3 regions of the Paenibacillus sp. Negev47 genome follow, and region 3 is predicted to be linked to each of the others. Evidence: riboswitches for the same ligand, from Rfam matches in the RefSeq annotation. Region 3 holds a riboswitch; each other region holds the start of a gene.
The links. A riboswitch is a leader RNA that binds a small molecule or an ion and turns the genes downstream of it on or off. The one in region 3 is predicted to bind cobalamin.
Positions count from the first base shown of each region.

Region 1: linked by a shared signal. The riboswitch ahead of nikB (nickel ABC transporter permease) and the one ahead of AC4G47_RS22965 (ABC transporter substrate-binding protein) in region 3 are both predicted to bind cobalamin.
Region 2: linked by a shared signal. The riboswitch ahead of cobJ (precorrin-3B C(17)-methyltransferase) and the one ahead of AC4G47_RS22965 (ABC transporter substrate-binding protein) in region 3 are both predicted to bind cobalamin.

Region 1 covers NZ_CM177754.1:260,440-263,720, forward strand. The annotation lists gene AC4G47_RS01185 (alpha-glucosidase/alpha-galactosidase) at 1-118, opposite strand, end outside; gene AC4G47_RS01190 (AraC family transcriptional regulator) at 319-1,146, shown strand; cobalamin riboswitch at 1,224-1,415, shown strand; gene nikB (nickel ABC transporter permease) at 1,609-2,547, shown strand; gene nikC (nickel transporter permease) at 2,548-3,281, shown strand, end outside.
Region 2 covers NZ_CM177754.1:6,315,560-6,318,840, reverse strand. The annotation lists gene AC4G47_RS28320 (uroporphyrinogen-III synthase) at 1-688, shown strand, start outside; cobalamin riboswitch at 899-1,088, shown strand; gene cobJ (precorrin-3B C(17)-methyltransferase) at 1,491-3,281, shown strand, end outside.
Region 3 covers NZ_CM177754.1:5,082,541-5,085,821, forward strand. The annotation lists gene AC4G47_RS22960 (FecCD family ABC transporter permease) at 1-841, opposite strand, end outside; gene AC4G47_RS22965 (ABC transporter substrate-binding protein) at 838-1,836, opposite strand; cobalamin riboswitch at 2,247-2,393, opposite strand; gene AC4G47_RS22970 (histidine phosphatase family protein) at 2,533-3,192, opposite strand; gene cbiB (adenosylcobinamide-phosphate synthase CbiB) at 3,183-3,281, opposite strand, start outside.

The DNA of each region.
Region 1 (3,281 bases), 2.0 Mb from region 3:
CATCAATATCGAACAATGCCAGCTCAAAATCTTGCAGTGCTTCGGTCATCATGACATCACCCAATACATTTTTAACAAAGACGGTGCTGCCTGCACCGAGGAACGTAATTTTATTCATTTAAGTTAGCCTCCCTGAAAAATGTTGTACCCCAACTATAGGCCGATTCGGCGCATATAACTATGGCTCAACCCCTTTCAAACATGTTATAATCCCATTTTTGTTCCCGCTTTCAACTAATATAGAAGTATTTTAGCTGTTATAATATAAATAGATTGAATGAAGAGGTAAGCGGAACGAAGTAGGATGGAGGGCGAAAAATGAGTCGCATTGAGATGAATGTAGTTCCCGCAGGCTGGACACAGATGGAGCTGATTTTGTTGTTTTTCGGGTGGGAGGCATGTGACCCTGCGCATTATTGGGGACCGGGTGTACGTGATTCTTACATTGTGCACTACATCCATGAAGGACGGGGGACCGTGTACATGGGGGACCAAGAATACAAGTTGACTCAGGGACAGGGCTTCGTCATACTCCCGGACATGCTTATTCATTATGAGGCAGATCCGAAGGATCCCTGGACGTATTCGTGGTTTGGATTTAAAGGTGTGCAAGCCAAGGCATTCATGCAACGTGCCCGATTAAGTCCAGAGCACCCAGTGTATGATGCCCGTGATACGAATACAATGGAGCACCTGTACTCAGAGATGGTTCAGGCCTCCGCGTATTTGGGAGGGGATGTGATGAACCAGAGTCTGTTGTACCGCCTGATAGCGGAGTTGATCTCATCGTCATCGGTAGAGGAAGAGGAGGGACAGCTTCTTTCGAACAAAGAAGAGTACATCAGGCAGGCAGTTCAGTTTATGGAGAACAGGTACAGCCAGCGGACCTCCATTCTGGATATTGCCCACGCCGTGGGGCTGGACCGCACATATCTGTCGGGATTGTTCAAGGAACGATACGGCAAGTCGCTACAGTCATTTTTTCTGGAGTACCGTATGAATCGTGCTGCTGATCTTCTTCAGAACCCCGGACTTTCCGTTAGTGAAGTAGCTCATTCGGTGGGTTATACGGACCCATTATTATTTTCAAAGATGTTTAAGCGTGTGACGGGTGTGTCTCCGAAGGGTTCGAGAATTCGTGGTTAGACGTATCCAGTGTTTTAAATTTGAAAATAAAGTTTTGATCATTAATCGTCGTCCCGCTATACTGATACAGAAGTGCAATTGAATATGTGGAACTTGGTGCTTCGCCCATCAGGGTGAAAGCTTAATAGGGAAGTCCGGTGTAATACCGGCGCGGTCCCGCCACTGTAACAGAGGAGTCAGGTAGCGATAATCCACTGGTTTAGACCGGGAAGGAGCTGCATTGACCATGATTCTGGAGCCAGGAGACCTGCCAGGTTTAACAAACACAGTAGTACCCTACGGGAGATAGGAAGGTGTTTAGAGAGCATGATTTTTTCTGAAAATCTGTTTATTTAAGGCGTCCTCATCCAGTAACACGGAGAGGGACGCCTTTTTTGATAGAATTTATACGTTTTCAGCGGAGCTGTGGACGGAGAACATCATGGCACATACATAAAGTTTTGGGGAAGGACGTTTGAGCACTTGAGCAGATATATCGTTAAGCGTTTATTACAACTGGTTGTCGTATTGTTCGGCATCACGTTTCTGACATTCCTGCTAACCTATCTGTCTCCTGGGGATCCAGCCAGACTTATGCTCATGTCTACAGGGGTAACGCCATCCGATGAACTGGTCAGACAGGTGAGGTCAGAGCTTGGATTGGACGAGCCTTTTCTCTATCGATACGGGACATGGCTGGGACAGGTAGTGACCGGAGATTTTGGTACGTCATATAAATACAAACGTCCAGTACTGGACGTGCTGATGGCACGGCTCCCGGCAACGCTTTGGCTAACAGGAAGCGCTATGATTCTGGTTATTCTGGTTTCCTTTCCATTGGGGATGTTGTCGGCTGTCTATCGTAATAAATGGCTGGATTTTGTTATTCGTTTATTCTCTTTTGCCGGATTATCGATGCCCAGCTTCTGGTTGGGTATGTTGCTCATGTTGGTCTTCGGCGTACAGCTGAAGCTGCTGCCGGTGATGGGCAATTCCGGATGGAACAGTCTGATTTTACCCGCATGTACACTCGCGATTCCACTTGTTGCCCAGTACAGCAGACAGATTCGTACGGTCCTGCTTGAGGAGACAAACCAGAACTATGTGATCGGAGCAAGATCCAGAGGTGTGAAAGAGTCGATCATTATTTTGCGTCATATTCTCCCCAATGCCCTGCTGCCGATCGTTACCCTTATGGGTATGACAACAGGTGCTTTGTTAGGTGGTGCAGCGATTGTGGAAAGTTTATTTGTATGGCCTGGCGTTGGTCAGATGGCAGTAGATGCCATTTTCACACGGGATTATCCGCTGATTCAGGGGTATGTCATCTGGATGGCGATCATCTATGTCACGCTGAATCTGCTGGTTGATGTATGGACACATCTTCGTGATCCTCGAATCCGACTGGATGTGGATGTATAGATGAGAGCCTTCAGACTTGTATTACTGCAGAATCGCTGGTTCACATTCCTGTTATCTCTAACCGTCTTCTGGGTTATTCTCGCCATGGTTGCGCCGCTGTTCGCACCACATGACCCACTTGCAACGAATTTTGCCAAAGTGTTGCAGCCATCCAGTGCAGAATATCCGCTAGGAACCGACCAGCTTGGCCGCTGTGTATTATCACGTCTTTTGTACGGGGCGCGAACCTCGCTGCTGCTTACCTTTATGATGATTGGCATTGTATTCGTGTTAGGCGTAGCGATTGGGGTCATCGCCGGTTTCGCCCGGGGTGTGACGGATACGATTCTCATGCGGTTGTCTGATACATTGATGGCATTTCCAGGCCTGATTTTTGCGATCGCCGTGGTGGGGATGCTTGGGCCGGGATTATTCAATACGGTGCTGGCATTGTCGGTTGTCTGGTGGGCGAAGTATGCACGGATGGCCAGAAGCCTGGTCATTTCCCTTCAGCAAAAGGAATATGTCGCTGCCGCTGCTTTCAGCGGAGCACGTAAGATACAGATCATTGGCAGGACGATTCTGCCCAACATGATGTCTCCACTCATCATCATGGCGATGATGGATGTGGGCGGTATGATGCTGTCCATCTCGGGGTTATCGTTTCTCGGGCTTGGCGCACAGCCACCGAACCCCGAGTGGGGGGCCATGTTGAATGAAGGCAGAAGATATCTGCAGACTGCACCCTGGCTGTT
Region 2 (3,281 bases), 1.2 Mb from region 3:
CAGGGATGGTCTGGTATCCTGGATCTCGGACCCGCCAGACTGGGCGGTATTGACCACTGGCATGGGTCTGGACGCGTTGTTTGAAATGGCTGAGGATATGGAAGTCGCGGGAAAACTACTGGATGCGCTGTCGGAATCCTCAATTGCGGCCAGAGGATACAAGACGGTGAATGCACTGAGAAAGCGCAAGTTAACGCCGTTAGTACGGGATGACGATGGCAGCACGGACGGGCTCATTCGTGAATTCGCCCCACATGATCTCGCAGGGAAAAAGGTGATGTTGCAGCTTCATGGGGAGACAGCTCCCAAACTCGTTGCATGGTTAGAGGAACAAGGAGCAATCGTGCGCCAAGTGCTTCCTTACCGCCATGTACCACCGGAAGAGGCTGAACTGGAACAGCTTTTGAATGAGATTGTACAGTACGAGATAGATGCTGTTGCTTTCACAAGTGGACCACAGGTTAGATTTCTGACGCAATATGCGGCATCGCAGAATAAGCTCGAACCGATGCTGGAAGCTTTCAGACAAGGTGTAATCCCTGCGTCTGTGGGTAAAGTGACGGCAAATTCGATGCGAGAAGAAGGTATTGAGGCGCTGGTGATTCCGGAGGAAGAGAAAATGGGCGCACTCATCGTTGAACTAGGGCGTTACTTCGCAGCCGGACATGCGGACAAGATCCGCAAGTAGCAGCAAAAAACAGTCGAGCAATGAGTCTAAACGAATTCAATCCTTAGGCAATTTGATGATTCTAACCGAGTTGTATATGCATATGTTATTCCGGGTTCTGATCTTATTTTTGGATCAGGACTTTTTTCTGTTTTGTCTGAAAATAGAAGAAGAGACAAGTATCATAAGCATGGACATTATTTCCTGACCGGTGTTATTATGAAGACAATATTGAATGAAAACAAGCAAGGTGCTCTTGCGTAAAGCAAGAGGTAACAGGGAATCGGGTGAAAGTCCCGAGCGGTCCCGCCACTGTAATGGTGAAGCCCTTTTTGATCCAAGTCACTCGCATAGCCGGGGAAGACAGAAAAGGAAGCTGATGATCCAGAGCCAGGAGACCTACCTTGCATGTGTCACCGAACCCTTCGCGGAAAGGAATGGTGTACGAAGAATCAGGAATTGGGCGAACAAGCGGTTCGCCCGGCTGGCCCCCTTGGGCCACATAGTCACAGGATTACCCTCTGGGAGTCTGGGACTGTGTTCTTGAGTGTACGTACATGCGTATCCCATCCGTTATAAGGATGGGATTTTTTTGTTTTTACATGAAAGTGATATCTCTACGATCTCCAGTTTTGTGTTGGAAAAATAGTGGCAGAGGAATAGATCAGTTAGCTCACGCAGCTGGTTTATAAGACCTGGGTTCGATGAACAGAGTTAACAGAGCTAGGAATTGAACACGCTTAACAGTTGGGGAGAAGGTCGGCATAGCCGTCCTTCTTCACTGTTTAATCCGTACGACTAGTGTGATGAAGGAGGAGAAGAAATGCAAGGTCAAGGCAAGCTGCTAATTATCGGGTTCGGTCCGGGGGCGATGGAACACATCACGAAGCGGGCACTCGAAGCACTTCAGGAGAGTGAGGTCATTATCGGATATAACACTTACGTGGATCTCATCCGACCTCTGTTGAATGGGCAAGCGATTGTACGTACGGGGATGACAGAGGAAGTAAGCCGTGCGCAAGAAGCGGTCCGACAGGCGGAGATGGGCAAGATTGTCGCGGTAATCTCCAGTGGTGACGCGGGCGTATATGGTATGGCAGGTCTGGTATACGAGGTTCTGATGGAGCAAGGCTGGAAGCCGGATACGGGTGTTGCGGTTGAAGTCATTCCGGGCGTATCGGCCATTCAGTCATGTGCTTCTCTACTGGGAGCCCCCGTCATGCATGATGCATGTACGATCAGCCTCAGTGATCACCTTACGCCGTGGGAGACCATTATTCGCAGGGTCGAAGCCGCAGCGTCAGCTGATTTTGTCATTGCCCTCTACAATCCACGCAGTGGGCGGCGTACACGCCAGATCGTGGAGACACAGGAAATGATCCTGCGTTATCGTGACCCACAGACACCGGTAGGTCTGGTGAAGAGTGCATATCGTGAGCGTCAGGACGTTGTCATGACCACACTGGAGGATATGCTGAATCATGATATCGGCATGCTGACGACCGTGATTATCGGCAACTCCTCGACCATGATGTACGAAGGACTCATGGTCACCCCGCGCGGGTATCAGCGGAAATATACGCTGAATACCGCGGAACAGTCGCTCAGACCCCATGAGCGACTGCGCACGGAAGCCGAGCCATGGTCGCTCGGCGCAAGGGAAGCCCGCGCTGCCGCCTCCGGCGAGGCAGCGGGCGAGAGCGCGGCCAGCGATGCATTGGCCGCGCAGCCACAGGCGGAGCCAGCCCTGCGCGGCGCAAGCGCCGGAGCGGGCATGGCCCCGCAAGGGCAGCCGCCCGCTGGCGCCGGGGCTGCTGCCGCTATGCCTGCGGCAAGCCCAGCCGGCAGCGCTGGCACCGCCGTGCTTGCCGGCGAGCGACCTGCTTTCGCGGCGGCAGAGGCCGCTCCGCGCAGGGTCGCAGAAGCGCCACGCGCCGGCGCAGCTGCGCTCGCCGCCGAGGCGCTGACGCGGCTCGCGGCAGGCGGAGCGCTCGCGAGCGAATCGGCGAGCCGCTGGCTGGAAGCAGCAGCGCCAAGCCACACGGCAAGTGCGCCACAGGCTGCGACCGCAACGGCGGTACGCACCGCGCCCGAGCCTGGGCGCAAGGCGCCGCTGTTCGAAGTTGGCGTGTCGCCCGGCGTGGGCAACAAGAAATTCACTGCCGCCCAGATGGCGCTGCTGGCGCAGTGTGCAAGTGAAGACGGCGAACTGGAGTATACGCCGGAGCACCAGATCATTTTGAGAGTGCCGACCTTTGAACCGGACTCGCTGGTAGAAGAGCTGCGTGCAGCGAATTTTATCGTTGTCCCGATTGGAGATGTCATCAAGGTGAAGGCCTGTGACTTCTGCAACATGGAGAAGGATGATGCCGTCCCGATGGCTAACCATCTGCAGGCGGTGATCGGCGGACTGGGTGCACCCAAAGAAACGAGTGTGGCACTGAATGGCTGCGGCATGGCATGTTATGGGGCAGTGCTGGAGGATATCGGCATCGTGTATCGCAAAGGTGCATATGACCTGTTCCTCGGCGGCAAGAAGTTCGGTCGCAATGCTCACCCTGCCCAGCCCGTAGCGGAGGGAATTCCGGGTGACCAGATTGGTGGGATTGTGGAA
Region 3 (3,281 bases):
GCCGAAGGATATGCGGGATTACCAGTCCTACGAAGCCAATAACGCCGGATACAGAGACCGCTCCTGCGGTAAGCAGTGTTCCCACAGCAAGCACGGACAGCTTCAGCCGATCGACGCCAACCCCGATATGTGCAGCTTGACGTTCTCCGAGCGCCAGGACATTCAAGGAACGTGCCCGACTCCAGAGAAAGATCAGGCCCAGCAGAAAATACGGGAAAAGGATGGCCGTATACGACCACCCACGCAGAGCCAGACTTCCCATCGTCCAGTATATAATTTCATTAATGGTCTGTTTCGACATCGTCGACAGGAAGGAAACCACCGCTCCCAAGAAACTTTGCATCACTACACCAGCCAGAATCAGGCTATGCGTTGGTATTTTGCGTCCTTCACGAGCCAAGGACATGACGAACCATAATGTTAGTACACCCGTCAAAAACGCCACCAGTGGCAACGTCCAGATTCCGATCAGTGCATACTGCAATCCGAAGAAAATCAGGAAGGCTGCACCCACCGAAGCGCCGGATGATACGCCCAGGGTGAACGGGTCTGCCAGCGGGTTCCGAAGAACCCCCTGAAATCCCGCACCGGCAATCGCCAGCGATGCGCCCACGAGCACGGCAAGCAGTACACGTGGGAATCTGACTTTCCATATAATCTGTTCGGCTGCTGCACTCCAGTCGGGCGTGATCCAGTCTCCCACCCATGGCAAGTGATGAAGCAGGATACCCGCAATGTCACGAATAGGCAAGGAAACCGAACCGATGCCCGTGCAGATGAGCACGGTTAACACAAGCAGTGCGATCCCTGCCGATGCGTACACGGCCAGTTTTTTACTCATTGGAACAGGTCAGGATAGATCGCTTTGGCTACTTCTTTCAGACCTTCGGTTACTCGTGGTCCCGGACGACTGAGCAGGTTCGCATCGAGACCAATGACTGCATCGTTCTTCACAGCCGTAATTTGATCCCAGCCACTGCGAGCTTTAATGATCTGATCCAGTGTTTTGGAGTTTTCATCAATGACATCATTTGCATACAGAATCACATCCGGGTTGGAGGCAATCACATTTTCTTCATTGATCTGGTACCAGCCTTCTTTGTCCGCAGCAATATTGGTTCCTCCAGCTACGGTGATCAGTTCGTCCATGAACTCACCTTTACCTACCGACCAACCTGGAGAGAACTCAACATATACATTTTTCTTCTCTTCCGGCTTAACTGCACTCACCGCTTCAGTTACATCAGTCACATCCTGTTTCATCTGGGTGATGAGCTCCTGAGCTTTTTCTTGATGATCCATGATTTTACCGAATGTTTCGATATTGTTCATTACATCATCGATCGATTTTGGATCGGTTTTGAAAATGGTAATACCCAGCTCGCGCAGCTTCTTCACTGCATCTTCGCTCATGGAGATGCCTGTGAATACGATATCGGCTTCAGCCGCAATGATGGACTCTTCATTTGGCTTGGTTATGCCACCCATTTTCGCTTTGGTTGTTGCGGCTTCCGGATAATCATCATAGTCGGATACCCCTACAATCTGCTCGTCCAATCCAAGTGCGAATAGCGTTTCGGTTTCAGCTGGAGACACGGATACAATTTTGGCTGGTGCCTTGTCAAATGTGAACGATTCACCCGTTGCATCGGTAACGGTAAGTGGATATTGTGTTTTGAGATCCGTTTGCGCCTGGCCTTGGGACTGCTCCTGTGCCGGCTGCTGTGAAGTACCTGTGCCCTCGTTTGTTGTTGCATTACCACATCCGGCCAAAGCCAGTGCCAGTGCGGCTGCACTCAGCAGTGACGCTACGCTTTTCCAATTCTTGAAATTCATTCTGTTATTCTCCCCTTCTCTATTTGTGCTATTTTCTTGCATCATGCTTGAACTCTTACTACCCTTGCCTTGGTGTTCCTCTATAAGGTTTGAACTGCAACATTTACACGCTAACGGAGATTGCAGAACCGATCTGAAGAAACGAAGTGTTCGCCTTTATCACCGGATTTTCCGTTTCAAAAAGGGAATCAAAAAATCTGGGGATAACAGCGATCGGAAAATGGTACTGCAATCGGAGTGACCTCGTGTAAAATTGGTCTCGGTTCATCTTACATGAACAATAAAAAATCCCTAATCCTTACGCTAGGATTAGGGATGACGTCTCGCATATGGCGATCTGTACATGTCCAACGTATGGTTGTGCATGCACATAGAACTGCCCGAAACGCTGTCCTTTCCTCGAAGGAACACCGGTTTGAACGTCCAGGGCAGGTAACCTGACTTACAGGAATTGTTCCTGATTTACAGTGGCGGGACCGTGCCGGACTTGCACCGGCTTCCCTATTTCACCCGTATGCCATCCATGACTATATTGAGCCATGAACCATTACTGCACGCACGCGGGACCCTTGGTCGCTGATATGGATTAACCATTCAAGTGAGCAATCTGCATTCATGTGCAGGCATTATTGCCTGTCACACGAAACTACAGTGCTGTCACACTTCTGTTGTGATTATAGGTTATATTGCACATCCTTACAACCCGATTCCCGGAAAAGCCACCCTCGTGCCAACCCACTGATCTCCATGTTGTTCCAGCCGTACCTGTATCGCTTGCCCCGGAATCACCTGCGTATCCCAGAATCCCAGATCGGCAATGAGACGAGATAATGCATACCGGATTACACCGCCGTGCGTAACAACAATAATCGTTGGCACGTCAGCCTCACGAGATTGCATCGACGAACAATCCGCCCATAAGCATTCTTGCAGAAATGAATCGATCCGCACAGTAAATGCCTGCCATGACTCCCCTTCTGGCGGGGTGACGTCCTGTGGAGCATCGATCCAATCCCGGTACTGTGGGTTGTCCTTGAGTTGATCGTACGTCAATCCTTCCCATTGACCAAAATCAACCTCTCGCAGGCGCGGGTCCAGCTTGACCTGCTCCAATGGATAAGGCCAGATCTGTCCCAGCGTTTGCTGACAACGGAGCAGATCACTGCAATATACCGTATCCCACGAGACGTTGCTTAATTGCTCGCGTAGCGAAGCCAGTTCTCTTTCTGCATCCGGCAGCAAAGCGATATCGGTATGCCCCAGATATTTTTTTTCCACATTCCACGCCGTTGTGCCATGACGTATAAACAGAATATTTCGCTGCTGTGATCCATTCTGCTCTACAGTTACTTCCATAACAGCGTACCTCCAGCAAGCCATATTCCCAGCGTCACCAATGTACACAGAACGACAAAAGAACCCGCCGACCAGAACATAAGACGTGT